Regions from separate parts of the Arthrobacter sp. 01L42 genome, predicted to be linked through region 3. Evidence: riboswitches for the same ligand, from Rfam matches in the RefSeq annotation. Region 3 holds a riboswitch; each other region holds the start of a gene.
The links. A riboswitch is a leader RNA that binds a small molecule or an ion and turns the genes downstream of it on or off. The one in region 3 is predicted to bind S-adenosylmethionine.

Region 1 (7,360 bases), on a different contig from region 3:
GGTCCCACGATGATCTTCGGCAGCCTGCCCATCTACCGCCGCGTGGTCACCCGGCTGGTCGAAAGCGGCGTCCTGATGGATGAGGGGATGGTCTATTTCGACGCGCGGCTGGCCCGGCAGCATCCCACCGTGGAGATCCGGGTCGCGGATGTCTGCCTGCGGGCCGAGGATGCTGCCCTGATTGCCGTACTGGTGCGCGCCCTCGTGGAGTCGGCCGCCCGGGAATGGAACGACGGCGTCGATCCCGCCCCGGTGCCCACGCTGCTGCTGCGGATGGCCGCCTGGCAGGCCAGCAATTGCGGACTGCGCGGGGAGCTCCTGGACTTCGGAACCTTCACCCCGGCCCCGGCCGCGGACGTGGTCAGGGCGCTCGTGGACTTCGTGGCCCCGGTGCTTGAGGAACAGGGCGAGCTGGAGCTGGCGCGCGAGGGCGTCGAGCGGATTCTGGCAGAGGGTACCGGTTCGCAGCTGCAGCGCGGCCCGTTCCGGGCCGGCGGCCTGCCCGCCGTCGTCGAGCGGGCCATCGAACTGACCACCGAGGGGCCCGCCACCGAGGGGCCGGCAGACAATCGTTCGGCCCTGGGCCGGTTGCGCCCGGCCTGACCGGGAGCCCGCAACAGTTGCGGGTGCGGCGGAAGCCCTAGACCTGCTTGAGCGCCTGGCCGAGGTCGCGGATCAAGTCATCGACGTCCTCCAGGCCCACCGAGAGCCGGACCACGCCGTCGCTGAGCCCGATCGCCGCGCGGCCTTCCGGGCCCATCGCGCGGTGCGTGGTGGTGGCCGGGTGCGTGATGAGCGTCTTGGCATCGCCCAGGTTGTTGGAGATGTCGATGATCCGCAGCGCGTCCAGGAGTGCGAACGCGGCCTGCTTCGCCGTGCGCCCGGGGGAGGGCTGCAGCTCCAGGGTGAGCACGGTCCCGCCGGCCTTCATCTGCTGCACTGCGAGCGGGTACTGCGGGTGGGACGGCAGCAGCGGGTACTTTACCCAGCCGACCGCAGGCTGTCCCTCGAGCCATTCGGCCAGCCGCAGCGCGGAGGCCGAGGAATGGTTGACGCGCAGGGCCATGGTCTCCAGGCCCTTGGTGAGCACCCAGGCGTTGAACGCCGAAAGGGCCGGACCGGTGTGCCGCATGAGCTGCTTGACGGGCCCGTCGATGAATTCCTTGGTGCCCAGGATGGCCCCGCCCAGGACGCGGCCCTGGCCGTCGATGTGCTTGGTGCCGGAGTAGACCACCACGTCCGCGCCGAGGTCGCCGCAGCGCTGGAGCAGCGGGGTGGCGAAGACGTTGTCAACCACCACCGTGGCGCCGGCCGCGTGCGCCAGTTTGCTCACGGCGGCGATGTCCACGATTTCCTGCATCGGGTTCGACGGCGACTCGAAGAACACCGCCGTGGTCGGCTCGGACAGCGCGGATTTCCACTGCTCCAGGTCCGGGCCGTCCACGAAGACCGTCTCGACACCCCAGCGCGGCAGGATTTCGTTCAGGATCACGAAGCACGAGCCGAACAGCGAGCGGGCCGCGACCACCCGGTCGCCGGCCGCCAACAGCGCGCCCAGGGCGGTGAAGACGGCGGACATGCCGGACGCCGTCGCGAAACACGCCTCCGTTCCCTCGAGCAGCCGGAGCCGCTCCTGGAAGGTGGCGACGGAGGGGTTGCCGTAGCGGGAGTAGACGAAGCGCTCGTCCTCACCGGTGAAGGCGCGCTCGGCGGCGGCCGCGGACTCGTAGACGAATCCTGAATTGAGGAAGATCGGCTCGGTGGTTTCCTGGAAGCCGGTGCGGTCAAGGCCGCCACGGACGGCCTGGGTGTCGGCCGCCCAGCCGGCGGCGTCGGGATTGAAAGTCACTTAGATCTTTCCGAGGTTGGTGGGCAGGCCGCGGTTCTTCCAGCCATTGACGGTGCGTTCGCCAAAGCGGTCGGTCTCGCCTTCGAAGCCCTCAAGGACGTTGTACGAGGTGTAGCCGGCGGCCGTCGCGGCCGTCGCGGCCGCGATCGACCGGGCCCCGGAACGGCAAAGGAACACCAGTTCGACGGCGGTGTCCTCCGGCGCCTGCTGCCTTAGCTGTTCCACGAAGTGCGGGTTCGGCGTGCCGCCGGCGAGGTTCCACTGGATGAAGAGCGGATCGTTGCGGCTCTCGCCCGCGGCCGCGGTGTCCGGGATGCCGATGTGGGCCCATTCGCCCTCGGTCCGGACATCCACCAGGATGGCTCCGGCCTCCAGCTTGGCCCACGCCTCCTGCGGGCTGAGGTCTCCGGCGTAGCTCATGCGTGGCCCGCGAAGGCCCCGTCGGCGCCAAATTCGTCGGCGTCGAGCTCATCAACCGCATTGGCCACGGCGGCGTCCGCACTGGCAATCGCGGCCGGCAGGACCAGCGCCTGCGCCACGATCACGGTGCTTCCGTTGAAGCTGGCGGCGGGGCTTCCATGCAGCACGTAACCCTCGGCCAGGGCGGCTGACACCCGCTCGCAAAAGGCGCGGTCATCCGCCCCGGTGAACAGGCGGTAGGCCAGCCTCTCCTCGCCCCCGGGTGCGGTACCGGGTGCTGTGCCGGGTGCGGCTGTTGTGGGTATTGACGTGTCGGTCACGACGGATCTCCTCTTTCACGCTTGCAGCTCGAATTCTCGATTGCCGAGTATTCACCTGAGGCACCCCGCCGCGAAAGGGAGGGTTGCCGACCGGCCAGTCAGGGCTTGGCACCGGTTCTCATTACTCCCCAAAAACGTAACACCTGCGACGCCGGCCCGCACCGCCGCCGTCGTCATGTTCCGTAACCGGACCGCGGCCCGGGCGAGTAGTGGCGGGCTCCAGTTTCGGGTACAGCCCACTCGTGTCTGCCGGGACGTTTCTCCGTTTACTGGGGGGATTAGGTCCGACGAGTCGGCCGGAGCTGCAGGTGATTCGAGCAATGTGTGAATCAAGCAGTCCCGGAATCGACTCGTCTGTCCATCAACAAGCTGTCTGGGAATCGGTGGCTGGAACGGTCGGAGCCGCAGCCGCGGTCCGGCCGGTGACGGCGGAATGGAGCAATCGTGGGCCCGCGCATACTCGTTACCGGGATTACAAGCGCCGCCGGACGGGCCGTCGCGGCCCAGCTCGAAGCCCGGGGCCTCCCGTACCTCGGCTCCGACGCCCGTGCCGACACCCGCCAGGCCGGGGAGGCTCCCGCCGCCGCGGTCAGGCTCCTGCCGGCGACGAACCCGGACATGGTCCTGGACCTGCGCCGGGTGGTGGACCGCGAAGCCATCAACGTCATCATTCCGACCCTCACCGTGGAACTCCCGGTCCTGGCCGCGGCCCGCGCCGGATTCGCCCAGGATGTGCGGATCATCGTGGCCGACCCCGCCGCGGTGGCCCTCGCCAACGACCACCTGTTCACCACCTGGGCGCTGCAAGCGGCCGGCATCCCGGTGCCCCGGTTCGCGGTTCCGGGCGACCTCGCCGCCGCGCCGGCTTCCCTCGCCGGCCTCAGCGGCCCCGTGGTGGTCAAGCCGCGGGTCTTCAAAGGCTCCCATGGTGTCCACCTGCTGGCCGGAACCGACTCCGTTAGCTGGAAGAACATGCCGGCGGGGCAACTGGTCCAGGAATTTATCCCGGGCGCCGACTATGTGTGCCTGGTGTTCGGCACCCCGGCACGCAACGCGATGGCGCCGGTGGCGGTGGTCCTCGAGAAGACCAGGACTCCGTATGGACGCGCCGGCAGCGACGAGGTCAGCCGCAGGGTGCCGGCGAACCAGGCCGGCGATGTGCGCAAGCTGGGCCTGGCCGCCGTCCGCACGCTCGGGCTGACCGGGCCGGTCCAGGTCCAGATCCGCCGCCGCACCGACGGAACGCCCGTGGTGCTGGGTGTCTGCGCGGCCCTGGGGGAGAACAGCACCTGGGCCCCGGAAATGCTCGACGCCGTGCTCGCAACGTTCATGCTCCCGGCGTTCAACCCGGCCTCGTTCCGCCTGTGCCCGGCAGTGCCCGCTGACGCCCTGGGGTGAGCGCAACACCAACGCGGGGTCACTTACGGCCCATCCGGGGACATGGGATGGGCCGTAGCTGACCCCGCGTTGCTATTCGATGGTCGCGAAGAGGGCGTTGAGTTCGGCCGTGAGCTGGCGCCGCAGTTCCGGGGTGCCGATTTCCTGCCCGTCGATGTGGTTCACCGGGGCCAGGAGCCGGATGCTGGAGATCAGCCAGACCGCGTCGGCGTCCAGCAGGTCCTTCGGCTCCAGCGGGCCGTAACCCAGCTCCCAGCCGGCGGCCTTGGCGGCGGTGAACAGGGCGCCCTGTGACGTGCCGGGCAGGATGCCGCTGTCCAGCTGGGGCGTGATGAGCCGCCGGATGGTGCGGACGCCGCCGGCGCCGTCGTCCGAGGTTTCCAGGTGGGCCAGCAGAACGGTCGACGTCGGACCTTCCAGCACCCGGCCGTCCGCGGACGTGAAGATGACGTCGTCGGCGCCCTGCCGGTGGGCGTAGCGCAGCGCCGCCATGTTCACGGCGTAGGAAAGGGTCTTGGCGCCGAGCAGGAGCCACGGGGCGCGCTCGCCGACTTCACTGTCGTAGCCGCGGTCGAGCAGGATGACGTCGATCCCGGTCTCGCGCTGCCGCCGTCCCGCGGCCGCCGGGGCGGAGGCCTGGACCCAGCATGTGGGGGCAGCCGCGCCCTCCGGCCCGCGGGTGACAATCAGCTTCACCACCACCTCGTCCTGCTCCGCGCCGCCCGTTGCAGCCGCGGCGGGTTCCTGCCCCCGGAACTCGCGGATGGCGGTTTCCACCGCCCGCCGCCATGCGTCCTCGGCGGGGATGTCCAGCTCCAGAAGCCGGGCAGAGCCGGCCAGCCGGGTCAGGTGTGCCTGGATCTTGCGGGGCCGGCCGCCGACGGCCAGGAGGGATTCGAAAACACCGTCGCCGCGGGTGGCGCCCAGGTCCGTGGCCATCAGCTGCGGCTGCGACGCGTCGGCAACGCGGCCGCCGTCGAACGCCGGGTCGAGGAAGACCAGAACGGTCGCGGGCGCGGGAACAGGGGCAGGAGTGGTCATGGCTAAAGCTTAGTCTCGGTGGTCCCGGGATAGGATTTGGTCACTGCCCGTTCGGAACTGTTCCGCGTGGCTTGTACGTTGAGGGGTTCGCCTGTGTTTTGGCCATTTCCGCTGGCGGAGACTTTACCGTCCTGGGCGATTCTGATTTTGACCGTGATCGACTTCGCCATCCGAGTGCTGGCACTGGGCATCATCCCCGGAAACCGGCGGCCCACCACCGCGATGGCCTGGCTGCTGGGCATCTTCATCGTGCCGACCATCGGCCTGCTCCTGTTCCTGCTGTTCGGCAACTTCCGGCTCTCCCGCAAGCGCCGCGCGCAGCAGGACGCGGTCAATACCCGAGTGCGCGCCGGGACCTCAGAACTGGCGATGCTGGAAAGCCGCTACGCCGGACCCGAATGGGTGGCTTCCGCCGCGGAACTGAACAAGACGCTGGGCTCGCTGCCGATGGTGGACGGTAACCAAGTGGAGCTGCTGCCCGGCTACCCCGACTCCATTAAGGCGATGGCCGAGGCGGTCCGCGGCGCAAAGTCCTTCGTCAACGCCGAGTTCTACATCATGAGCTCGGACCACGTCACGGACGATCTGCTGACTGCGCTGGAAGAGGCCGCCGAGCGCGGCGTCGAGGTCCGTGTCCTGTTCGATCACCTTGGCACGCTTCGCATCAAGGGCTATCGCAAGCTGATCGCCCGGCTCAAGGCCAGCAAGATCCGCTGGCGGCCCATGCTGCCGCTCAACCCGCTGCAGGGGCAGTGGCGCCGACCGGACCTGCGCAACCACCGCAAGATCATGGTGATCGACGGCGAGATCGCCTTCACCGGATCGCAGAACCTGATCGAGCCCTCCTACAACAACCCCAAGCACCGCAAGATCGGCCGCGAATGGGTCGAGCTGATGGCCTGCCTGCGTGGACCGATCGTCACCACGCTCAACGTCGTCTTCGCCACGGACTGGCTCAGCGAGACCGACGAATCCATTGAGGAACAGCTCGCGCACCGGCCCGAACTGCACGCCGGCAACATCACCGCCCAGGTTGTGCCCAGCGGCCCCGGCTTCATCACCGAAAACAATCTGCGGCTCTTCAACACGCTGATTTACTCGGCTCAGCGCAAGATCTCGATCTGCAGCCCGTACTTCGTCCCTGATGACTCGCTGCTGTATGCGGTGACGACGGCGGCGCAGCGCGGCGTCGACGTCGAGCTCTTCGTCTCGGAAAAAGGCGACCAGTTCCTGGTCCACCACGCCCAGCAGTCCTACTATGAGGCGCTGCTTGAAGCCGGGGTGCGGATCTACCTCTACAAGGCCCCCTTCGTGCTGCACGCCAAGCACTTCACGATCGACGACGACGTTGCCGTGCTGGGTTCCAGCAACATGGACATGCGCTCCTTCTCGCTGAACCTGGAGGTCTCGGTGATGCTCCTGGGGGAGGACATCGTGCGGCGGATCAGCGCCGTGGAGGACACCTACCGGGGCATTTCGCGCGAACTTACGCTCGAGGACTGGATGAAACGTCCGATGGGCGTCAAATACGTGGACAACGTCGCGCGGCTGACGGCCACCCTGCAGTAGCCGCGGCCGGCGGGACAGCCGACTCAGCCCGTGGGAAACCCGGCGCCGAGCGTCGAGAGGACGCCGAACGCTTTGGTCCGGATTTCGTCGTACTCCTCCTGCGGGGTCGAGTCGGCGGTGACAGCGCCGCCGACGCCGAGACTCAGTTCCGCGGCACCCTCGCCGAGGGCGCTGACCACGAGGGTCCGGATTGCCACGGCGAGGTCGGCGGCCCCGTTCAGGGAGAAGTAGCCGATCGCCCCGGAGTACACGCCGCGCGGCGCGGCCTCCAGCCGGTCCAGGATGGCCATGGTGCTGACCTTCGGGGCGCCGGTCATCGAACCCGCGGGGAAGCAGGCCGCAACCGCCTCGGCCCGCGGCATCCCGGGCCGCAGCCGGGCATCGATGGTGCTCACCATCTGGTGCACGGTGGCGTAGCTCTCGATCGCGCACAGCCGGCTGACGGCCACCGAACCCGGGACGGCGAAATGGCTCAAGTCGTTGCGCAACAGGTCCACGATCATGATGTTTTCCGCCCGGTCCTTGGCCGAAGACTCCAGCTCCTGGCGCAGGGCGGCATCCGTGCCTGGATCTGTGTCCCGGCGGCGCGTGCCCTTGATCGGCTCGGCCCGCATCCTGCCGTCCGCGGCAATCTGCAGGAACCGCTCCGGCGACGTGCTCGCCACGGCGAGCCCGCCGAACCGCAGGAAGCTGGCGAACGGGGCCGGGTTCCGGTGCCGCAGGTCCAGGTAGGCCGGCCACGGATCCACACCGTGAGGCCCCG
Region 2 (7,360 bases), on a different contig from region 3:
CGTCACGGCGTTCAGCTACCCGGTGGTGCCCAAGGGCGCCGCCCGGATCCGCGTCCAGCTTTCGGCCGCACACAGCGCCGACGACGTCGAGGCCTGCGTCCAGGCGTTCGTGCGCAGCCGCGCGGCGGTGGCAGCAGCCTAGTCCGCCTGATCGCCGGGCCGGGCCCCCGCTTTCAGCACGGGGTCCGGCCCCACCCTGCCCGGCCTTGCCCCGGCCTTGCTCGTTCATCCCGGCTTCCTCCGCTTGCTTGCTGCGGGACATGCCCAGCCGGGCGGACCCGGGAAGGGCATGTCCCGGGCCGGCAGGCGGCAACGAGGGACATGCCCAGCTCCGGCAGCGAGGACTGGACATAATGCCACCATGTCCAACGGCCACGACCAACGAGGGGCATGTCCCGGGCCGGCCCGCCGCAACGCGGGACATGCCCAGCTCTGGCAGCGAGGACTGGACATAATGCCACCATGTCCAACGGCCACGACCAACGAAGGGCATGTCCCGGGCCGGCCCGCCGCAACGAGGGACATGTCCAGTCGTGCGGACCATGGCAGGGCATGTCCCGGGGCTGCGTGCACAATTTGTCCAAGCAGCCGGGGTTCCAAGAAGGTTGCCGCCAAACTCGGAATCGTGGAGACGGCATGTGCCGAGAACGCCGTGAGCCACTGGATTTCAACGCCCTGGGACCCAACAACGCCGCAGGTGATGACCGTGGGACCCGATTGACGTTGCTCGCCCGGGCGCAGGTTGCGGTAAACGCCAGATACCGGGACGTGATCACCTGACCCGACGATCTGCAAGGATGGGATCATGTCAGCTCATTACGATGTCGTAATTGTCGGCGGCGGGATCGCCGGCCTGTCCCTTGCTTCCGCCTTGGCCGGGCACTGCAGCGTGGCCCTGATCGAAGCCGAGCAGACCCTGGCGTACCACACCTCGGCCCGCTCAGCCCGGCAACTGATTCCCAGCTACGGCCCGCCTGTGGTCCAGGAGCTCACCGTCCGGACGCTCGACCTCATCGCGGCCCAGGACGCCGAACGTCCGGAACCGGTGCTCACCCCGCGCAGCTTCATGCTGATCGGGGACGACGCCACCGTCCGGGCGGAGGCAAGCGGACACATGCAGCGGATCACCCACGCCGAGGCACTGGATCTGTGCCCGGCCCTGGTCCCGGATTCGTTCAGCGCCGCCGGGCTGGACACCGGGTCCTTCGCCTGCAACGCTCCCGTGCTGCTCGAGGACCACCGGCGGCTCGCCGTGGCCGGCGGCGTGGACATCATTACCGGCGCCAGGGTCCATTCCGCCCAGCGGCTGGGCACCGGCTGGGAACTGGGCGCCGGGCAGGAAGGCTTCCAGTCCGCCGTCGTGGTCAATGCCGCCGGTGCCTGGGCCGACGAGCTCGCCGTCCTCAGCGGCGTCGAGAAGCTCGGCCTGCAGCCGTACCGGCGCACCGCGGCGATCGTCGACGTCGAGAATCCCCTCCCGGAAGCCAGCCCGATGGTGGCGGCGGCCGATGACAGCTTCTACTTCCGGCCGGACAACGGCCAGGTCCTGATCTCGCCCGCCGAACACGTGCCGAGCGGACCCGAGGACGCCCGGCCCTATCCCGGCGACATCGAACGGGTCATCGCCCGGCTCAACGAGATCACGACGCTCGGGATCCGGAACGTCCGCACGGCCTGGACGGGGCTGCGGACGGAGGCGGCCGACGGCGTCCCGGTGGTGGGGTTCGACGCCGAGGCCACCGGATTCTTCTGGCTCGCCGGCCAGGGCGGGTACGGATTCCAGACCTCATCCGGCGTCGCGGAACTGGCCGCCGGGCTGATCCTCGCCGGCCAGGGCTCCGCCCCGGCTCTGACCCCGGCCGTGTCCCTGGCCGTGTCCCCGTCCACCGAGGCCAGTCCGGCATCCCGGACAGCGGAGGCGCTGGCCGCGACCCGCTGGTCCATCCGGCGCTGAAGAATGGATCCATGAGTACCCTCATCACCAATATCGCCGAACTGATGACCCAGGACGCGGAACACCGCGTCCTCCGCGACGCGGCGGTGGTAATCGAGGGGGAGCGGATTTCCTGGCTCGGGCCCGCGGCCGACGCCCCGGCCGCGGACGAACGGGTGGATGCCGGTGGCCGGGCGCTCCTCCCGGGCTGGGTCGACTCGCACACGCACCTGATCTTCGCGGGGGACCGCACTGCCGAGTTCGAGGCCCGGATGGCGGGAGAAAGCTACAGCGCCGGCGGGATCGCCGTCACCACCGGCGCCACCCGGAGCACGAGCGACTTCGACCTGACCCGGCTGGCGATGGGCCGCGTCGCGGAGGCCGTGTCGCAGGGCACCACCTACCTGGAGACCAAAACCGGCTACGGCCTGGACCTCGAGAACGAGGCCCGCAGCGCCCGCATCGCCTCCACCGTGGCGGACGAGGTGACTTACCTGGGGGCGCACCTTGTGCCCGCCGGGATGGACGCGGAGGAATATACGGAGCTGGTTTGCGGGCCGATGCTCACCGCAGTTCGGCCCTACGTCCGCTGGGCCGACGTCTTTTGCGAGCAGGGCGCGTTCAACGAGGACCAGTCCCGCCGGGTGCTCCTGGCCTGCAAGGCCGCCGGGCTGGGGCTGCGCGTCCACGGCAACCAGCTCGGCGAGGGCCCCGGCGTCCGGCTGGCGGTGGAAGTCGGCGCCGCGAGCGTGGACCACGTGAACTACCTTTCGGCCGCGGATGTCGATGCCCTTGCCGGCAGCTGGTCCGGCTGGGACGCCGCCGGCGGCAGCGGCACGCCTGGATCCGGGCAGCGCGGCACGGTCGCCACGTGCCTGCCGGCCTGCGATCTCTCCACCCGGCAGCCGCTGGCCCCCGGTCGTGAACTGCTCGACGCCGGTGTGCAGCTGGCGCTGGCGTCCAATTGCAACCCCGGCACGTCCTACACGAGCTCCATGGCGTTCTGCGTCACCACCGCCGTGCTGCAGATGCGGCTCAGCGTCCATGAGGCGGTGCGTGCCGCGACCTACGGCGGCGCGCTGGCCCTGAGCCGGGAGTCCGGAAGCGACGCCGACGGCGCACGCGCGGTGGGCTCGATCGCCGTCGGACACCGCGCGGACCTGCACCTGCTCAACGCGCCTTCCGCCACGCACCTGGCCTACCGGCCCGGCATCCCCCTGACGCACGCGGTGTGGCGCGCCGGTGTAGCGCAGCCGGTCCGTTAGCCAGCCGGTCCGTTAGCGAGCCGGTCCGCTGACCCGGCTGGCTCCGGCCCCGGACGGGCCGCCCTAGAACATCATGGGCGGTGCGTCGAGGACGGTCTCGTCCACGCGCCTCTTCTCCCACTGCGTGAAGGGCTTGTCGAGCTCGTACTTGCCGTGCGAGGTGCGCAGCAGGGTGCGGACCTGGGCGTTCTCGGGGTTATTCAGGGACTCGAAATATTCCACCGACCAGTGGAACCAGCGCATGCAGAACAGCCGCATGGTCAATCCGTGCGTCACAAACAGCGCGTTCGGGGCATAGCCGGGCCGGGACCAGTGCCGGTGCAGGGTTTCCATGAAGGAAGAAATCCTGTCATACACATCGGAACCGGACTCGCCCTCGCGGAAGCGGTAGAAGAAGTGCCCGTAGGCGTTGCGGAGCTCCTTCTGGTCCTCGATGTCGCCGGCGATCTGAAAGTTGGCCCAGTCCTGTTCGCGCAGGCGCGGTTCCTCGATCACCCGCTCCACGAGCGGACCGAGATTCAGCGCCTCGAGGGTCTGGTAGGCGCGCAGGTAAGGGGAGACGTAGACGCACACCGGGCGGCCGTCCAGCTGGCGCCGGACCTCCTCCCCGGCCGCGGTGGCCTGCTCCAGGCCCAGCGCGGTCAACGGGATCCGGTAGTCCGGAACACGGTTGTAGATCGAGGTGTCGGCATTGGCGGCAGACTGGCCGTGCCGGATCAAGATGATTTTCCGGGGCGCACTCATAATCCCCAAGCATAGGGCTCCCAAAAAGCCGGGGGTGCCGGCGCGGCCGGCACCACGCGGGCACCAGCAAACTATCGGCAAGTGCAGGCAAGATAGAACCATGTTGGTTCCCTCCCGCCGTCGGCTGCGGTTCGAAGTGTTGATTGTCCTGGGGTTGTCACTCGGGCAGTCCGCGATCTACTCCCTGGTGCAGTTGCTGGACAAGATGACCACGGCGCCGCTGGCCCAGGGGACATCCACCCTGAACCGCTCACAGAGCGCACGCGAATACTTCGACCTCACCTACCAGTTGCTGGACATCATCTTCGCCCTGGTCCCGGTGGCCCTCGTGATCTATTTCCTCACCGAACACTGGCCGGCCGGTGAACGCGGAACCTCGGCGTTCCGAAGGATCGGCTTCGACTTCGCCCGGCCCGGCAAGGACCTCCTGCAGGGTCTCGGACTCGCCGCGCTCATCGGCATTCCGTCCCTGGGGCTCTACGCCGCCGGCCGGGCGATGGGGATCACGACGGCGATCATCCCCAGCGCCCTGGACGCGTACTGGTGGACCGTGCCGGTGCTGGTCCTGTCCGCGATCCGGCACGCGGTGGTCGAGGAAGTGATTGTGGTGGCGTACCTGCTGGACCGGCTCGGGAAACTGGGCTGGAGCGTGCCGGCGGCCATCGCCGCCAGTGCCCTGCTCCGCGGCAGCTATCACCTGTACCAGGGGTTCGGGCCGTTCATCGGCAACGCGGTGATGGGCGTCGTCTTCGCGCTGTTCTACATCCGGACCAAACGGGTGATGCCGCTGGTGATCGCCCACGCCATCCTGGACACCGTGGCGTTCGTGGGGTTCAGCCTGTTCGGCAAGGCAGTGGGCCTGGGCTGAGTTCCCCGCAAAGCAAGGCGGGGTCCCTTCGGGCCCATCCGGAGCCCCCGGACGGGCGCGAAGGGACCCCGCGTTGCTATTAGGAGCAGGCCTTAAATGATCTCGGCCGCCGTCTCCTAGGTGACATCGTTGGCACCTAAGAGATGGCGGCCGAAGCGTGGGGCAGGTGGAGCGTTAGATCGTGACCGCTCCGGAGGCGGTCTCGAAGGTGACAGAGAGGATGCCGGGAGTACCGTGCGGCGCGATCCAGTTCACGGCGACGTCTTCCAGCGGCTTTTCAACCGGTTCGCCCAGCCACTCCGTGACGCGCTCGGCCGAACCGGCAATGGTCAGTGCGGACATCTTGACATCGCTCGCGTAGGCGTTGGACGGGTGCAACTCCGGGTCGCCCTCCCACTTGAGCATGTATGGCACCTGGGGGTCGGCGATGAGCCCCAGGATGCCGATCTGCTTCCAGACCAATTCGCGGCCGTCGGGAAACTTCCGGTTGCCGTTGACGGCGGCGCGGCCGAGCCGCTCCTCGAACGGGGCCAGGTCGTCAACCTCGACGCACCAGCCCATCCAGCCGCCGCCGGCCTCGGAGCGTGCCCGGACGGCCTGGCCGAACGGGGCCTTGTCGGAGGCCGGGTGGTTCAGGACCTCCACGACTTCCAGGTACTTGTGTCCCGCGAGCGGGATAATCATGTTGCGTGTCCCGAAACGGGGGTGCACTCCACCCTTCACGGCTTCAACGCCGAGGGCAGACGCAATACGTTCAGTGGTGGCTGCCAAGCCATCGTGTTCACAGGCGTAAGAGACGTGATCCATGCGCATGCCATCATCTTGGCACTTTGTGATGGACCTCTCAGCTTAGGCTCCCCTAACCGTCATGGGACGTCCTGGGGCGCGGAACGCGGCGCCCCGGATGCTCCGTCACGGCGGCCGTCTTCATCTTCGTCACAAAGCTATCCAGGGCTCCGCCGCCATTCCTACACTGAAGTCAGGTCATGAGTGCCAGCGCACAGCCCCGGCTTGCTGGCCGGCAACCCTCGTATCGCGGTGGGGTGCCCCGGGTGAAGACCTGGCCGTCCGGCGCCCGCCGGAGGGCAAGCGCGGCGCCTGTTCCGGTTCGGGCCGAAAGCCCCGGCCGGTGCTGTGCCCAGTGACTCGAGGAGCACCAATGTCCAACGCCTGGTCCTTTGAAACCCGCCAGATCCACGCCGGCCAGGAGCCGGACAGCGCCACCGGCGCGCGTTCCCTGCCTATCTACCAGACGACGTCGTTCGTGTTCCCCAGCGCCGAAAGCGCCGCGAACCGCTTTGCGCTCGCCGAGCTCGCGCCCATCTACACCCGGATCGGCAACCCGACACAGGATGCCGTCGAACAGCGCGTCGCCAGCCTGGAAGGCGGTCTCGCGGCGCTGCTGCTCAGCTCCGGCCAGGCCGCCGAGACGTTCGCCATCCTCAATATCGCCGAGGCCGGGGACCATGTGGTGGCCAGCCCCAGCCTCTATGGCGGAACCTACAACCTGCTCGCGCACACGCTGAAGAAGTTCGGCATCTCCGTGACCTTCGTGGCGGACCCGGACAACCTGGACCAGTGGCGGGACGCCGTCCAGCCCAACACCAAGCTGTTCTTCGGCGAAGTGGTCTCCAACCCCCGCCAGGACGTCCTGGACATCGAGGGCGTCTCCCGGGTGGCGCACGAGGCCGGCGTGCCGCTGGTTGTCGACAACACGCTCTCCACCCCCTACCTGATCCGGCCGATCGAGTGGGGCGCGGACATCGTGGTCCATTCCGCCACCAAGTACCTCGGCGGGCACGGCGCCGCGATCGCCGGCGTGATCGTGGACTCCGGCAACTTCGACTTCGGGAAGGACCCGGAGCGGTTCCCCGGCTTCAACACCCCCGACCCCACCTACAACGGCCTGGTCTACGCCCGCGACCTCGGAGCGGGCGGCGCGCTGGGCGCGAATCTCTCCTACATCCTCAAGGCCCGGGTCCAGCTCCTGCGCGACCTCGGCTCCGCGGTGTCCCCGTTCAACGCGTTCCTCATCGCCCAGGGCATCGAAACGCTGAGCCTGCGCGTCGAGCGCCACGTGGCCAACGCCACGAAGGTGGCGCAATGGCTGGAGGGGCGGGACGACGTCGAATCGGTCGCCTACGCCGGGCTGCCGTCCAGCCCCTGGTACGAGCGCGGCCGCAAGTACGGGCCCAAGGGGACCGGCGCCGTCGTGGCGTTCAACATTGCCGGGGGAGCGGAGGCCGGCAAGCGGTTCGTCGATGCCCTCGAACTGCACTCGCACGTCGCGAACATCGGCGATGTCCGGTCGCTGGTGATCCATCCGGCGTCGACCACCCACAGCCAGCTCTCGCCCGAACAGCAGGTGATCGCCGGGGTGAACCCCGGGCTGGTGCGGCTTTCGGTGGGACTGGAGCACATTGACGACATCCTGGCGGACCTCGACGCCGGATTCCGCGCGGCCAAGTCCGCCTAGGCCGAAGCCCACGCCGAATTTCCCCACCTTTACGGGCATGACACCGGGAATCGCCGGCACTCCGGGGCGACCCG
Region 3 (7,360 bases):
GCTGTTCGGGGCTCAGTTGCTGGTGGGTGGTGGACCCGGGGTGGATGACAAGGGTCCGGGAGTCGCCCACATTGGCCAGGTGTGAGGCCAGCTGCAGGGACTCGATGAACTTCTGCCCCGCGGCCCGCCCGCCCTTGACGCCGAAGGAGAACACCGAGCCCGGACCCAGCGGCAGGTACTTCTGCGCCCGCTCGAAGTGCGGGTGCGAGGGCAGGCCGGAGAAGTTCACGTAGGCCACGCGCTCGTCCGCTTCCAGCCATTCGGCCACGGCCTGGGCGTTCTTCAGGTGCTCGTCGAGGCGCTGGGGGAGCGTCTCCACGCCCTGCAGCAGCTGGAACGCCGACTGCGGGGACAGTGCGGGTCCGATGTCGCGCAGCTGTTCGCAGCGCAGCTTGGTGAGGAACCCGTACTCGCCGAAGTTCCCCCACCAGGAGACGTTGCCGTAGGAGGCCACGGGCTCGGTCATGGTCGGGAAGTTGCCGTTGCCCCAGTCGAAGCGGCCGCTTTCGACGATCACGCCGCCGAGGGTGGTGCCGTGGCCGCCGAGGAACTTGGTGGCGGAGTGGATCACGATGTCCGCCCCGTGCTCGATCGGCCGCACGAGGTAGGGCGTGCTCAAGGTGGCGTCGACGACGAGCGGGACGCCGGCGTCGTGCGCCACCTTCGCGAGGGCCGCAAGGTCCTGGACCTCCGAGGACGGGTTGGCCACCACCTCCACGAAGATCGCTTTGGTGTTCCCGCGCACCGCGGCGGCGTAGTCCGCCGGATCGGTGCCGGCGACGAATGTGGTGTCCACGCCGAAGCGGCGCAGCGTGACGTCCAGCTGGGTCACCGTGCCGCCGTAGAGCTGGGAGGCGGCCACGATGTGGTCTCCGGCCTGGGTCAGAGCGGCAAAGGTGATGAACTCCGCCGCCATCCCCGACGACGTCGCCACCGCGCCGATTCCGCCCTCCAGGGAGGCGATGCGCTCCTCGAACGCGGCCACGGTGGGGTTGCCGATCCGGGAATAGATGTTGCCGTATTTCTGAAGCGCGAAGAGGTTCGCGGCGTCCTGGGTGTCCTTGAACACGAAGGAGGTGGTCTGGTAGATCGGCACGGCGCGGGCGCCGTGCTCGGCGTCGGGGGTGCCGCCGGCGTGCAGCGCGCGGGTGCGGAATCCGAACTTGCGGTCAGCCATTACGCGTTCACCAGCTTGCTGGTAGTGCCGGCGTTTGCCGCCGGGGTCCGGGACAGGTCCAGTTCGGTGCCGTTCTTGCGGGCGAGGTCGGCCTCGAGTTCGCGGACGATCGGCAGGACGTCCTGGCCGAACGCGGCGACTTCCTCCTGGAAGTGCAGGTAGCCGGTCAGGAACAGGTTCACGCCGATCTTCTTGTACTCCACGATCCGCTCGGCGATCTGTTCCGGGGTGCCGATCAGCTGGGTCTTGAAGCCGTCGTTGTACTGGACCAGGTCCTCAAAGCTCGAGTCGGCCCACATGCCCTTGCCGTCCTTGGTGGCCGCCCCGGCTTCCTGGACGGCGGCGCGGAACCCCTCGACGGCGGGCTTGTGCGCCTTCTCGACGATCTCGCGGAGCGTGTCGCGGGCTTCCTTCTCGGAATCCCGGGCGATCACGAAGCCGTTGAGGCCAAACTTGGGAGAGGGGAGCGCACCTTCCGTGCCGCGACCGGCGGCACCTGACGCCGCCACGACGCCGGCGATGTTCTCCTTGAACCCGTCGAGGTCCTTGCCGTTGGAGAAGTACCAGTCAGCCACCCGGCCGGCGGTGGCCTGCGCGGCCGTGGAGTTGCCGCCGAAGAAGATCTCCGGGTGCGCCCGGCCCGGCACGTCCACGGGTGCCGGGTTCAGGGTGAAGTCGGTGATGTTGTAGTACTTGCCGGACTGGCTGTAGCCCTGCTCGGTCCAGAGCCCGCGGAGGACCTTGATGAATTCCTCGGTGCGGACGTAGCGCTCGTCGTGTTCGAGCCATTCGAGGCCGAAGTTGGTGAATTCGTCCTTGAGCCAGCCGGAGACGATGTTCACGGCGGCGCGGCCGTTGGAGATGTGGTCCGCGGTGATGATGTACTTCGCCAGCACCCCGGGGTGCCACATGCCCGGATGGACGGCGGAGATCACCTTGAGGCGCTCGGTGGCGGCCAGCAGCGCCAGGCTGAACGAGGTGGCCTCGTGCTGCTTGTCCGCACCGTAGGAGGCGGCGTACCGGGTCTGGGTCAGGGCGTATTCGAAGCCGGAGTTCTCCGCGATCCTGGCCAGCTTCTTGTTGTATTCGAAGTCCCAGCCGGTGCGCTGTTCGATGGTGGACACCACCAGGCCGCCGGAGACGTTGGGGACCCAGTAGGCGAACTTGAGCGGTTCGGAAAGACGGGCGACGTTGCTGATCTCAGTCATGGGTGTTCCTTTACTTCCGGGTGGGGCTTGCTGTTGCCAGGAATTCCGCGGCGCGGTCGCGCAGCACATCCTGGATGCCCGCGATGGATGGTTCGTTCTGCAGCGAGGTGGTGTCGCCGAGCGTTGTGCCTTCGAACAGCTGGGTCAGCAGCCGGCGCATGATCTTGCCGCTGCGGGTTTTCGGCACATCGGGAACGACGACGACGTCCCGCGGCTTGGCGATCGGCCCGATCTGCTTCGCGACGTGCGCCTTCAGCACACCCTGGATGTCGGGGGTGGCCGCCGAATCCTTCAGCACCACGAACGCGACGATCGCGTGGCCGGTCTTTGCGTCCGCGACCGGGCAGACGCCGGCCTCCACCACGTCCGGGTGGGTGACGAGCGCCGATTCGACCTCGATGGTGGAGAGCAGGTGTCCGGAGACGTTGAGGGTGTCATCCACCCGCCCGAGGATCCAGATGTCGCCGTCGTCGTCATACTTGGCGCCGTCACCGGCGAGGAACCAGCCCTGCTCGGCGTATTGGCGCCAGTACGAATCGAAGTAGCGGCGCGGGTTGCCCCAGACCGTCCGGGCGATCGCCGGGCCGGGGGAGTCCACCACGATGAAACCCTGGACGCCGGGCGGCACCGTGTTGCCGGCGTCGTCCACGATGCGCGTGCTGACGCCGGGCAGCGGGCGGGCCGCGCAGCCGGGCTTGAACGCGGCGTCCGTCGGTGCCGGGGAGAGGATGGTGGCGCCGGTTTCGGACTGCCACCACGTGTCCACCACGGGGGCGGTGCCGGCACCGATGTTGGTCCGGAACCAGCGCCAGGCCTCGGGGTTGATGGCCTCGCCTACCGTGCCGAGAAGACGGATAGAGGAGAGGTCGTACGTGTCCGGGACGCCGTCCGGGAACCAGCCCATGAGGGAGCGGACCAGGGTGGGCGCGGTGTAATACTGCGTGACCGCGTAGCGTTCGATGATCTCAAAGTGCCGGCCCGGGTGCGGGGTGTTGGGCGTGCCCTCGAAGATGACCTGCGTGGCGCCGTTGGAGAGCGGGCCGTAGAGCTCATAGGTGTGCGCGGTGACCCAGGCGAGGTCGGCCGTGCACCAGTGCACGTCCTCCTCCCGCAGCCCGGGGTCGGGGTTGCTGAACAGGTGCTCGAAGCTCCATGACGCCTGTGTGAGGTAGCCGCCGGAGGTGTGGACCAGGCCCTTGGGCTTGCCGGTGGTGCCGGAGGTGTACATGATGACCAGCGGCGTCTCGGCATCGAACGCCTCGGCTTCGTGAGTCTCGGAGGCGGTGCCGACGGCGTCGTGCCACCACACATCGCGGCCGGCGGTCATCGGAACGGTGTCCAGTTCGTCCGCGGGAGTGGTCCGGTTGACCACCAGGACGTGTTCGATGGCGTTGTCGCCGGAGACGGCGGCGTCCGCGTTGTCCTTGACCGGCACGGCGGTGCCGCGGCGGAACTGGCCGTCGGTGGTGACCAGGAGCTTGGCGCCGGTGTCCTCCACCCGGAACTTCAGGGCCTCGGCGGAGAATCCGCCGAAGACCAGGGAATGGATGGCACCGATCCGGGCCACCGCGAGGGTGATGATCACGGTTTCGGGGATGACGGGGAGGTAGATGACCACCCGGTCGCCCTTGGTGATACCGAGATCCAGGAGGGCATTGGCGGCTTTGGAGACCTCGCGCTGGAGTTCGGCGTAGGTGACGGCACGGCGGTCGCCGGGCTCGCCCTCAAAGTGCAGGGCCACCTTGTCTCCGCGCCCCGCCGCTACGTGGCGGTCGACGCAGTTGTAGGCGACATTGAGCCTGCCCCCTTCGAACCAGGTGATCTGAGGTCCGGTGCCGGCCTCGACGTCGGCCGGGATCCGGCGGTGCGCGGTGTGCCAGGGCTTGGTTTGCTCCGTCGCGCCGCCGGGCAGGTCCGCCCAGTCGAGGCGGAGAGCCTGGGTTTCCCAGAACGCAACCGTCTCTGCCTGGACAGTTCCCGCGGTCACGGCGCCGCCGTGCCGGGGAAGGTGGTTTCCGAAGGTGGTGCTGCGGTGACGCGCCGGCCCATCGGCGGGGACGCCGTGCACTGCGCCGTCCGTGGACTCGTTCAGGGACCACCCCGAAGAGCCGCGAGAGGAGCCGGGCGCGTCACGCAGCCCTGCTTCGTTCGCCGTCGCGTCCGAAGTGGTTTGTGGGAATGCCTCGGACGCAGTCCGGGCAAAGGTGGGCAGGGCGGAAGAATTCTCAGGGGTCATTGCTGCACTCCATCGGTCCTGGCAGTAGCACCCTTGGTTGCTCCGGCTCCCTCGAATTTCACCGAAGGAGGGCGGAGCGGTTGCGTGGGAATGGTCGTCTCACGTCACCGGGGGGTTGCTGCGGCGTCATCGATCCAGGTCTCTCGGCCGCTCGGGATGGTCACTACCTACTAGAACTTCAGATGCACGATTCCGCAAAATCGGCGTCCGGGAGCGCCGTAATATTCGTTCACCCGGCGTGGGTCCTGCCCAAATCATTCATTTATTCGACAATTGCCCGGAAAGGTCGCAGGAGTAAGGTTGATGCATGGCCCATGTTAACGATCCGGCAGTCATTGACCGCCTCATGCGAACCAAAGGCACGTGGGCGGTGGTCGGCCTCACCACCAACGAATGGCGCTCGGCGTATGAGGTCTCCCTCTATGTCCGGGACCGGATGGGCATGACCATCATTCCGGTCAACCTTCCGGGCGACGATGTCCACGGCGAGAAGGGGTACCGTTCCCTGTCTGACATCCCGGCGGAGAAGCACCCGATCGACGTCGTGGACTGCTTCGTCAACTCCCACAGGGTGGGCGCAGTCATAGACGAGGCCATCGCAGTAGGCGCCAAGGCCGTCTGGCTGCAGCTGGGCGTCTTCGACGACGCCGCGACGGACCGGGCCAAGGCCGCCGGGCTGGACGTCGTCGTGAACGCGTGCCCCGCCCGCGAAGGCTGGCGCGTGGGCATCTAACGGCCCGGGAATGACGATCAACAGATCGGGAAGAGTCGGTTACAAAATGTGACCGGCTTTTTCTGTATCCGGCCTCCTGCCGTGTGAGATGGACTCGTAACCATCCCGAGCGGCTGAGAGATCTGGCTCCGTGACGCCGCAGCAACCCCCTCCTTTGAGGACGGTGCTACCGCCAGGACCGATGGAGAACCACTGTGTTCTGAGGCTCCCCGGCTTCGCTCAGCGCTGCCCGGAAGCCAGGACCCAGGGCTTTCCTCGGGCGAGCCCGGAGGAAATCATGAACACGCAGACAGCGGCAGCGCCGCGGCCCCGAGCAGGTGGGGGCCTGTGATCGAGATCCAGAACGTCAGCACGTCATTCGCTTCGGCCGCGGGACCTTTCACGGCCGTCGATGACGTCAGCATGCACATCAGGCGGGGCACCATCCAGGGCATCATCGGGTTCTCCGGCGCCGGCAAATCCACGCTGCTGCGCAACATCAACCTCCTCGAGCGCCCGACGTCGGGCCGCGTCCTGGTGGACGGCGTGGACCTGGTGACCCTGTCCGACGCCGAGCTCCGGACCAAGCGGCATGACATCGGCATGATTTTCCAGCACTTCAATCTCCTCAACAACCTCACAGCCCAGGAAAATGTGGAGCTGTCCCTGAAGTTCGCCGGCGTCGGGAAGGCGGAACGCCGGCGGCGGGCCGCCGAAACCCTGGAAATCGTGGACCTCGCCGACAAAGCGGGAACGTATCCGGCCAAACTCTCCGGGGGCCAGAAACAGCGGGTGGCGATCGCCCGCGCCCTTGCCACCGGGCCCAAAGTGCTGCTCTGCGACGAGCCGACGTCGGCCGTGGATCCCCGGACGACGTCATCGGTCCTGCAATACCTGGCCGACGTCAACGCCGAATTCGGCATCACAATCGTGGTGGTCACCCACGAGATGAATGTCATCAAGGCCATCGCGGACAACGTCGCGGTCATGGAAGAAGGCCGGGTGGTGGAGCAGCTCGACCTCGCCGAACTCCAGCGCCCCGGCTTCCACCCGGCGACGTCGATCGGCCGCTACCTGGTCTCCGATGAGATCCAGCTGGACCGCTCCGGGAGGGGCACCCACACCACAGCCGCGTCGGAGGGCCTGATCAATGCTTGACCGCATCCTGGAAGTCCTGCCCGAAATCGGCGTCGCCATGGGACAGACCCTCACCATGCTGCTGGTGGCCATCCCGCTGGCAGTGCTGCTCGGGACACCGCTGGGTGTCCTGCTCTACACCATCGGTCCCAACGGGCTCAAGCACAGGCCAAAGCTGCACCGGGTCCTGGACGGGCTGGTCAACCTGCTCCGCTCGTTCCCGTTCCTGATCCTGCTGATCGCGATCATTCCCGTGACCAGGTTCATTGTCGGCACGACCATCGGCACGGCCGCCGTCATTGTCCCGCTGACCCTCAACGCCATTCCGTATTTCGCCCGCTTCGTGGAACAGAACCTGAGCCAACTCGGCGGCGGAGTGGTCGAAGCGGCACGGTCCATGGGCGCCAGCAGGTCCCAGATCGTCCGGGACGTCCTGATTGTGGAGGCGAAGCCCGGACTCGTCAGCTCCATCACCATCATGACCGTCAGCTTCATCTCGTACTCGGCGATGGCCGGACTGGTGGGCGGCGGCGGAATCGGCGACTTCGCCATCCGGTACGGCTATTACCGCTACGAAACGCCGCTCATGATCACCGCCATTGTCCTGATGATCCTGCTGGTCACCATCGTTCAGCTGGGCGGATCCTATGTTGCCCGGCGCCTGGACAAGCGCCTCTGAGCGCCGGCAGCACCCTCGTCCCACCTCCCACAGCGGAAAGCATCCCATGACTTCAACACCCAGTATCCGTTTCGACGGACCCCGTCCGCGCCTGCTGATCAGCGCCTTCGTGATGAACACGTCCAGCCACATCATGGGCGGCCAGTGGCGGCGCCCGGAAGCCCAGCAGCACCGGTTCAACGAACTCCAGCTCTGGATCGACCTGGCCCGC
Region 4 (7,360 bases), on a different contig from region 3:
GCTGCGCCGCGGTGAGTCCCGTTTCGACGGCGACCCGCACGCCCGCAAACGCCCCATGGGCACCATTATCGAGGCCCTCGCCGGCCTGGGTGTGGCAGTCACCGCACCCAACGGCGGTCCGGCGTCGTCGTTGCCGTTCACGGTGCACGGCTCGGGCGAGGTGCGCGGCGGCCACCTGGTCATCGATGCCAGCGCTTCGTCCCAGTTCGTCTCCGCCCTGCTGCTGGCCGGGGCGCGCTTCACCGAGGGACTCCACCTGGAGCACGTCGGCAAGCCCGTGCCGAGCCTGGACCACATCAACATGACCGTGGCCGTGCTGCGCGGCGTGGGCGTGGCGGTCGACGACTCGGTGCCGAACCACTGGGTTGTCTCCCCCGGCCCGATCCGCGCCTTCGACGTCCGGATCGAGCAGGACCTCTCGAACGCCGGCCCCTTCCTCGCGGCGGCCCTGGCCACCGGCGGCACCGTGCGGATCCCGAACTGGCCCGCGGAAACCACCCAGGTGGGTGATCTCTGGCGCGGAATCCTGACCGCTATGGGCGCCACGGTGACGGTTGACGGCGGCACCCTGACCGTCAGCGGGGGCCCGGAGATCAAGGGCGGCGACTTCGACGAAACCAGCGAACTCGCCCCCACCGTAGCCGCGCTGTGCGCCCTCGCCACCGGCCCCTCACGGCTGGGCGGCATCGCCCACCTCCGAGGCCATGAAACGGACCGGCTCGCCGCCCTCGTCGCCGAAATCAACCGCCTCGGCGGGGACGCCGAAGAAACCCCCGACGGCCTCATCATCCGCCCGGCCGCGCTGCACGGCGGCGTCGTGCACAGCTACGCGGACCACCGCATGGCAACCGCCGGCGCCATCCTCGGCCTTGCCGTAGCCGGCGTGGAAGTCGAGGACATCGCAACCACGGCCAAGACCATGCCCGATTTCCCGCAACTCTGGGAAGCGATGCTGGCCCAGGGACCCGCCGCAGATGAGGACACCGCCGGTGGCACGCAGCACTGATTCCTGGGACGAGTCCGACGTCCGGATCCGGCCGAACAAGAAGGGCACACGGCCCCGCACCAAGGACCGGCCCAGCTACGATGACGCCGTCACCGGACGCATCATCACCGTTGACCGCGGCCGCTACACCGCCGTCGTCGGCGAGGGGACCGCGGACGAACGCAAGATCATCGCGGCCCGGGCCCGGGAACTGCGCCGCAACCCGGTGGTTGCCGGCGACTTCGTCTCCCTGGTCGGGGATGTCACCGGCGAGCCCGACACTCTGGCGCGGCTGGTCAGGATCCAGGACCGCAAGACGCTGCTGCGCCGCAGCGCCGACGACACGGACCCGATCGAACGTGCCGTCGTGGCCAACGCCGACCAGCTGGTGGTGGTGGTCGCCGCTGCCAACCCCGAGCCGCGGACCGGTTTCATCGACCGCGCGCTGGTGGCCGCGTACGACGCCGGCATTGAGCCGCTGCTGCTCGTCACCAAGGCCGACGTCAAGGATCCCGCCGAGCTGCTGTCCAACTACCAGCACCTCGACTTCCCCGTCATCATCTCCAAGACCGCCGACACCGCCGCTTCCGGCATCGACGCCCGCTCCGACGACGGGCTCTCCGCCCGGCTCGACAAGGACGCGGTATCCCAGCTGCGCGACTACCTCGACGGCAAGGTCACCGTGATGCTGGGCCATTCCGGCGTCGGCAAGTCCACCATGGTCAACGCCCTGACCGGGGCCGAGCGGGCCACGGGAGGCGTGAACGCGGTAACCGGCCGCGGCCGCCACACGTCCTCCTCCGCACTGGCGCTCAAAGTCAACGATGCCCCTGCCGGCAGCTGGATCATCGACACCCCCGGCATCCGGTCCTTCGGTCTGGCCCACGTGGACCCGGACCGGATCCTGCGTTCCTTCCCGGACCTGGAACCGGGCACCGATGATTGCGAACGCGGCTGCAAGCATGACTCCACCGCCGTCAACTGCGGCGTCGACAAGTGGGTTGCGGCCGGGCACGCGGGGCCCTCGGGACCGGCCAGGCTCGCGTCCCTGCGCCGGCTGCTGGGCACGGACCCGCGGATGGAAGCGCAGGAAACCAAGGAACTGGGCACCGTCTCCTAGCCGGACCGGCAGCGGGGCGGCGGCGCCGAGCCGCGGCCTCCCGCCCGGGGGCCCGGTTTGACGGTAGTTTGGAACCATGAGCCAACCCGCTTCGAGCTACAACGATGACCTGCGCCTTGCCCATGTACTGGCAGATTCGGTCGATTCCCAGACCATGAGCCGCTTCAAGGCGCTCGACCTTCGGATCGAGACGAAGCCCGACCTTACACCCGTCACCGATGCCGACAAATCCGCGGAAGAGGCCATCCGCGGCCAGCTCTCCCGGTCACGTCCGCGTGACGCGGTCCTGGGCGAAGAGTTCGGCAGCTCGGGCCACGGTTCCCGCCGGTGGATCATCGACCCGATCGACGGCACGAAGAACTTTGTCCGCGGCGTCCCGGTCTGGGCCACCCTGATCGCCCTCGTCGATGAGGGCGAGCCGGTGGTCGGCGTCGTCAGCGCGCCGGCACTGGGCAAGCGCTGGTGGGCCGCCAAGGGTGCAGGCGCCTACACGGGCCGCTCGCTCGCCGCCGCCACACGGTTGAAGGTATCCAACGTCTCCAATCTCGAGGACGCCTCGCTGTCCTACTCCAGCCTTGGCGGCTGGAAGGAACGCGGGAACCTGGATGAGTTCCTGGGCCTGACCGAGGAAGTGTGGCGGACCCGCGCCTACGGTGACTTCTGGTCGTACTGCCTCGTGGCCGAGGGCGCCGTGGACATCGCCTGCGAACCCGAGCTGAATCTCTATGACATGGCCGCCCTGGTGCCGATCGTGACCGAGGCCGGCGGCCGCTTCACCTCGCTCGAAGGCGAGGACGGCCCCTTCGGCGGCAACGCCCTGGCCACCAATTCGATCCTGCACTCGGAAGTGCTCAAGCGGCTCAACCCCGGACTCGACGACCTCTTCCAGGCCCACCCGAACAACTGATCCGCGCCCGTAATATTCCGCTTCACAATCGGCGGCCGCCTTTTCCCCGGCTGCGCCGATGTCCTACGCTCGATGCAGGTCACGAGTGCCAGCGCTAAACCCCGGTTTGCTGGCCGGCAACCCTCCAGTCGCGGTGGGGTGCCCCGGGTGACGACCTGGCCGGTCCGGAACGGACCCGGCAAGCGCGGATTCCCACGGTGTGGGGTCCTGTTCGAGTGAGGTCCCATGACAACTGCCACTTTCCCCGCCGCCACTGAATTCCATGCACGGCTTGCCCTCGCGGCCCGCCCGCTGGCAGCCGTCACCGGGGCTGAAATCCAGGCCCCGCTGATCACAGGCGGCCACGCGCGCTACGCCAACCTCGACTACGGCGCCTCCGCACCGGCCCTGTCCGTGGTCTCGGCCTACCTGAACGAAATCCTGCCGTACTACGCAAGCGTGCACCGCGGCGCCGGCTACGCATCACAGATCAGCACCTCCGTCTACGAGAACGCCCGGGACATCGTGCGGGACTTCGTGGGCGGCCGGCCCGGCGATTCCGTGATCTTCACGCGCAACACCACCGATTCCCTGAACCTGCTGGCCGGCTGCCTGCCGCTGCGCGACGGGCGGCCCGCGGGCGAGGTCCTCTACCTCGACATCGAACACCACGCCAACCTCCTGCCCTGGCAGAATGTCCCGCACCGCAGCGTCGTGGCCGCCGCCACCCTCGCGGCCACCGTGGACCGCCTGCGCGACGAACTCGCCCGCGGCGGGGTGAGCCTGCTGGCCGTCACCGGCGCCTCCAACGTCACCGGGGAGATCCTCCCGATCCGGACCCTGGCCGCACTGGCGCACGAATACGGCGCCAGGATCGTTGTCGACGCCGCGCAGCTCGCCCCGCACCGGCGGATCAATATCGCCGCGGACGACGTCGATTACCTCGCCTTCTCGGGACACAAGCTGTACGCCCCGTTCGGCGCCGGCGTGCTGGTGGGGCGGACGGACTGGCTCGACGCCGGCACCCCGCACCTGGCCGGCGGCGGCGCGGTCCGCGATGCCCGGCTCGACTCCGTCAGCTGGACCACGGGACCTGCCCGGCATGAGGGCGGCTCGCCGAACGTCCTCGGCGCGGCGGCCCTCGCCCGCGCCACCCAGGTCATTGCGGCCCTGGACCCGGAGCAGTGGCAGGCCCACGAGGACGCCATCCGGTCCTTCCTCGTCGAGGGCCTCCAGGGCATCGAGGGAGTAACCGTGCACCGGATCTTTGCCGATTCGGCTTCCGATTCTTCCCCTGCTTCTTCCACTGGAGGCGATCAGCCGGACACCGGCACGATCGGCGTCGTGAACTTTTCCGTGGAAGGCTACGACGCCGGACTGGTGGCCGCCTACCTGTCGGCCGAACACGGCATTGGCCTGCGCGACGGCCGCTTCTGTGCCCACCCGCTGCTCAAGCGGCTCGGCCTGCCCGCCGGCTCCCTGCGGGCCAGCTTCGGCCTCGGCTCACGGCTTGAGGACGCCGAACGCCTGCTGGCCGGCCTGCAGCAGCTGCGGCAGAACGGACTCGGCTGGGATTACGTGGTGGACGCGGGCCGCTGGGTGCCGGCCAACGATACCCGCAGCTATCCCCACTGGGCGCCGAACACCCCGGGCACCGCCGGCGCTGCGCCCTGCACCCTCGACTAGGCAGGATCGGGGCCCGGCGCGGGTGCGGTAAATTCGAAAGGTATCTGAGACCAGCAGGACCTTCCCGAAGGAGATCGCACGTGGCAAGCGCCGGCCCCAGGCTCCACAGCGGAGTCAAGCCGCACAGCGGACCGAAACTGCACAGCGGACCGAAGCTGCACAGCGTGCGGCGCCAGGAACTCGGACAAAGCTTCCAGGACGGCGGGGAGCACTACGAGCGCGTCCGCCCCGGCTATCCGCAGGAGTCAGCCGACTGGCTGGTCCCGTCGGGAGCCAGGGACGCCGCGGACATTGGCGCGGGCACCGGGAAGTTCACCTCCCTTTTGGCGGAACGCGGACTGGGCACGGTGGCCGTGGACCCCTCTGCCGACATGCTCGGGCAGTTGCGCCGGACCCTGCCGGACGTCACCGCCATCGAGGGCAGCGCCGAGGACACCGGTCTCGAGCCGGAGTCCTTTGACCTGGTCACGGTCGCCCAGGCGTGGCACTGGTGCGACCCCGGCCTGGCAAGCACCGAGATTGCCCGGATCCTGCGGCCGCACGGCGTGCTGGGCCTGATCTGGAACCAGCTGGACACCAGCGTGCCCTGGGTGCACCGGCTCTCCCGGATCATGCACGCCGGGGACGTCCACAAACCACACTTCCGTCCGGCCGTGGGCCCCGAGTTCACCGGGCTGGAGAGCCACCTGACGCGCTGGGAGGATTCCGTCACGACGGAGGACATCCAGGAGCTGGCCAAGTCCCGCAGCTACTATCTCGCGGCATCGGACTCCACCCGGGCCAAGGTCACCGACAACCTCGCCTGGTACCTGCACGAGCACCTGGGACACATCCCTGGCGAGGTGCTCCGGCTGCCCTACCTGACCCAGACGTGGCGGGCCTTCCGGGCCTGATGCACGCTCACCCCGGATTCCCCCGGATTCCCCCGGATTGCACGCAGCGCCCGCCGGGCTTATTGTTTCGGTATGCCTAATAAATTCTTATAGGCACACGAAACTTTGACACCGGCTGTTTTCCGGCCGGCGCCGATCATCGCGTCAACGCCGACGCGCCAATCACAGGAGCTGGCAGTGCTGGAGCTAACGGGACACGGGCAACCGGCGCAGGACGCCCCCACTTACAAACACCCGGGGGCCCGGAGGGCGCTGATCGGCCTGTTGGGACCGGCCTTCGTGGCGTCGATCGCCTACGTGGACCCCGGAAACGTGGCCGCCAACCTGACCGCCGGAGCGCAGTACGGCTATCTGCTGGTGTGGGTCCTCGTGGCCGCCAACGTCATGGCCGTCCTCGTCCAGTACCAGTCCGCCAAGCTCGGGATCGTCACGGGCAAGAGCCTTCCCGAGATCCTTGGTGAACGGCTCAAGCCGTTCTGGCGCCGCGCCTTCTGGGTGCAGGCCGAAGTTGTCGCCGCCGCCACCGATCTCGCGGAGGTGGTGGGCGGCGCAATCGCCCTGTACCTGCTTTTCGGCCTGCCCCTCCCCCTTGGCGCCGTGATTGTCGGCGCCGTGTCAATGCTCCTGCTCGCGGTCCAGGCCCGGCAGAAACAGCGGCCGTTCGAATTCATCATCATGTTCCTGCTCGGCATCATCACAGTCGGCTTCCTGGCCGGGCTGTTCATCAGCCCGCCCGATCCGGGGGCCGCCCTGGCCGGGCTCATGCCCGGTTTCCAGGGCCCGGACACCGTCCTGTTGGCCGCCAGCATGCTCGGGGCCACCGTCATGCCGCACGCCATCTACGTCCACTCGGCCCTGTCCCGGGACCGGCACCGGCCGGACGAACACCTGCATGTTCCCCCGGCGGCCATCGCGCGCCTGGTCCGGGCCACCCGGTTCGACGTCGTGGCCGCCCTCGCGATCGCCGGACTGGTCAACATCGGCATGCTGCTCCTGGCCGCCTCCACCCTCGGCGGCGAAGAAGGCACGGACACGATCGAGGGCGCGCACGCGGCCATCACCGCCAATCTCGGCCCGATCGTCGGCGTGATCTTCGCGGTCGGGCTGCTCGCCTCCGGCCTGGCATCGACCTCGGTGGGCTGCTATGCCGGCGGCACCATCATGCAGGGCCTGCTCAAGATCCGGATCCCCGTCATGGCCCGGCGCGTCGTGACCCTCATCCCCGCCGTCGTGCTGCTGGCGGTGGGCTTCGACCCCACCTGGGCGCTCGTCCTGAGCCAGGTGGTCCTCAGCTTCGGGATTCCCTTTGTCCTGGTCCCGCTGGTGGTGCTGACCAGCAACAAAGCCCTGATGGGCCGGTTCGCCGACGGCCCGGCCCTCCGAGTCGCCGCCATCATCAGCGTGGTGCTCGTCGTGGCTCTCAACCTGGTGCTGCTGTGGCTCACTTTCTCCGGAAGCAGCTGACGGTAGGCTTAGGTCTGTGAAGACCAGTACGCCCTCCTCCTCGATCGAGGACTACGTCAAGGTCATCTATTCGTTCACCGAGTGGCAGCGCAAGCCCATCACCTCCACGCAGCTGGCGCAGCGCCTGGGCGTCGCCAACTCCTCGGTTTCGGAAATGGTCCGCAAGCTCAAGGACCAGGGCCTCGTGGACCACAAGCCCTACAGCGCCGTCACGCTCACCAGCGATGGGGTCCGGCTCGCCCTGTCCATGGTCCGGCGGCACCGGCTGATCGAGACTTTCCTCGTCCGCGAGCTGGGGTACCGCTGGGACGAGGTCCATGACGAAG

Region 1: another riboswitch for S-adenosylmethionine. It lies ahead of AC1DN2_RS13995 (DUF1737 domain-containing protein); the one in region 3 lies ahead of AC1DN2_RS12090 (methionine ABC transporter ATP-binding protein).
Region 2: another riboswitch for S-adenosylmethionine. It lies ahead of AC1DN2_RS04450 (bifunctional o-acetylhomoserine/o-acetylserine sulfhydrylase); the one in region 3 lies ahead of AC1DN2_RS12090 (methionine ABC transporter ATP-binding protein).
Region 4: another riboswitch for S-adenosylmethionine. It lies ahead of AC1DN2_RS00585 (aminotransferase class V-fold PLP-dependent enzyme); the one in region 3 lies ahead of AC1DN2_RS12090 (methionine ABC transporter ATP-binding protein).

What each region holds. Positions count from the first base shown of each region.
Region 1 is NZ_JBFTSL010000015.1:46,021-53,380, reverse strand. It holds gene AC1DN2_RS14010 (glutamate--cysteine ligase 2) at 1-603, shown strand, start outside; gene AC1DN2_RS14005 (O-succinylhomoserine sulfhydrylase) at 641-1,849, opposite strand; gene AC1DN2_RS14000 (rhodanese-like domain-containing protein) at 1,850-2,269, opposite strand; gene AC1DN2_RS13995 (DUF1737 domain-containing protein) at 2,266-2,574, opposite strand; SAM riboswitch class IV at 2,602-2,715, opposite strand; gene AC1DN2_RS13990 (ATP-grasp domain-containing protein) at 3,034-3,987, shown strand; gene AC1DN2_RS13985 (aminodeoxychorismate lyase) at 4,060-5,028, opposite strand; gene cls (cardiolipin synthase) at 5,122-6,597, shown strand; gene pabB (aminodeoxychorismate synthase component I) at 6,621-7,360, opposite strand, start outside.
Region 2 is NZ_JBFTSL010000004.1:34,030-41,389, forward strand. It holds gene AC1DN2_RS04420 (glycine C-acetyltransferase) at 1-142, shown strand, start outside; gene AC1DN2_RS04425 (NAD(P)/FAD-dependent oxidoreductase) at 806-1,954, shown strand; gene AC1DN2_RS04430 (amidohydrolase family protein) at 1,966-3,198, shown strand; gene AC1DN2_RS04435 (histidine phosphatase family protein) at 3,262-3,942, opposite strand; gene AC1DN2_RS04440 (CPBP family intramembrane glutamic endopeptidase) at 4,043-4,810, shown strand; gene AC1DN2_RS04445 (VOC family protein) at 4,985-5,623, opposite strand; SAM riboswitch class IV at 5,793-5,908, shown strand; gene AC1DN2_RS04450 (bifunctional o-acetylhomoserine/o-acetylserine sulfhydrylase) at 5,970-7,286, shown strand.
Region 3 is NZ_JBFTSL010000012.1:25,960-33,319, forward strand. It holds gene AC1DN2_RS12070 (O-acetylhomoserine aminocarboxypropyltransferase/cysteine synthase family protein) at 1-1,177, opposite strand, end outside; gene sfnG (dimethylsulfone monooxygenase SfnG) at 1,177-2,385, opposite strand; gene acs (acetate--CoA ligase) at 2,396-4,621, opposite strand; gene AC1DN2_RS12085 (CoA-binding protein) at 4,929-5,354, shown strand; SAM riboswitch class I at 5,452-5,542, shown strand; gene AC1DN2_RS12090 (methionine ABC transporter ATP-binding protein) at 5,682-6,491, shown strand; gene AC1DN2_RS12095 (methionine ABC transporter permease) at 6,484-7,149, shown strand; gene AC1DN2_RS12100 (LLM class flavin-dependent oxidoreductase) at 7,196-7,360, shown strand, end outside.
Region 4 is NZ_JBFTSL010000001.1:134,922-142,281, reverse strand. It holds gene aroA (3-phosphoshikimate 1-carboxyvinyltransferase) at 1-1,006, shown strand, start outside; gene rsgA (ribosome small subunit-dependent GTPase A) at 990-2,105, shown strand; gene hisN (histidinol-phosphatase) at 2,182-3,012, shown strand; SAM riboswitch class IV at 3,090-3,203, shown strand; gene AC1DN2_RS00585 (aminotransferase class V-fold PLP-dependent enzyme) at 3,238-4,677, shown strand; gene AC1DN2_RS00580 (class I SAM-dependent methyltransferase) at 4,815-5,570, shown strand; gene AC1DN2_RS00575 (Nramp family divalent metal transporter) at 5,748-7,034, shown strand; gene AC1DN2_RS00570 (metal-dependent transcriptional regulator) at 7,051-7,360, shown strand, end outside.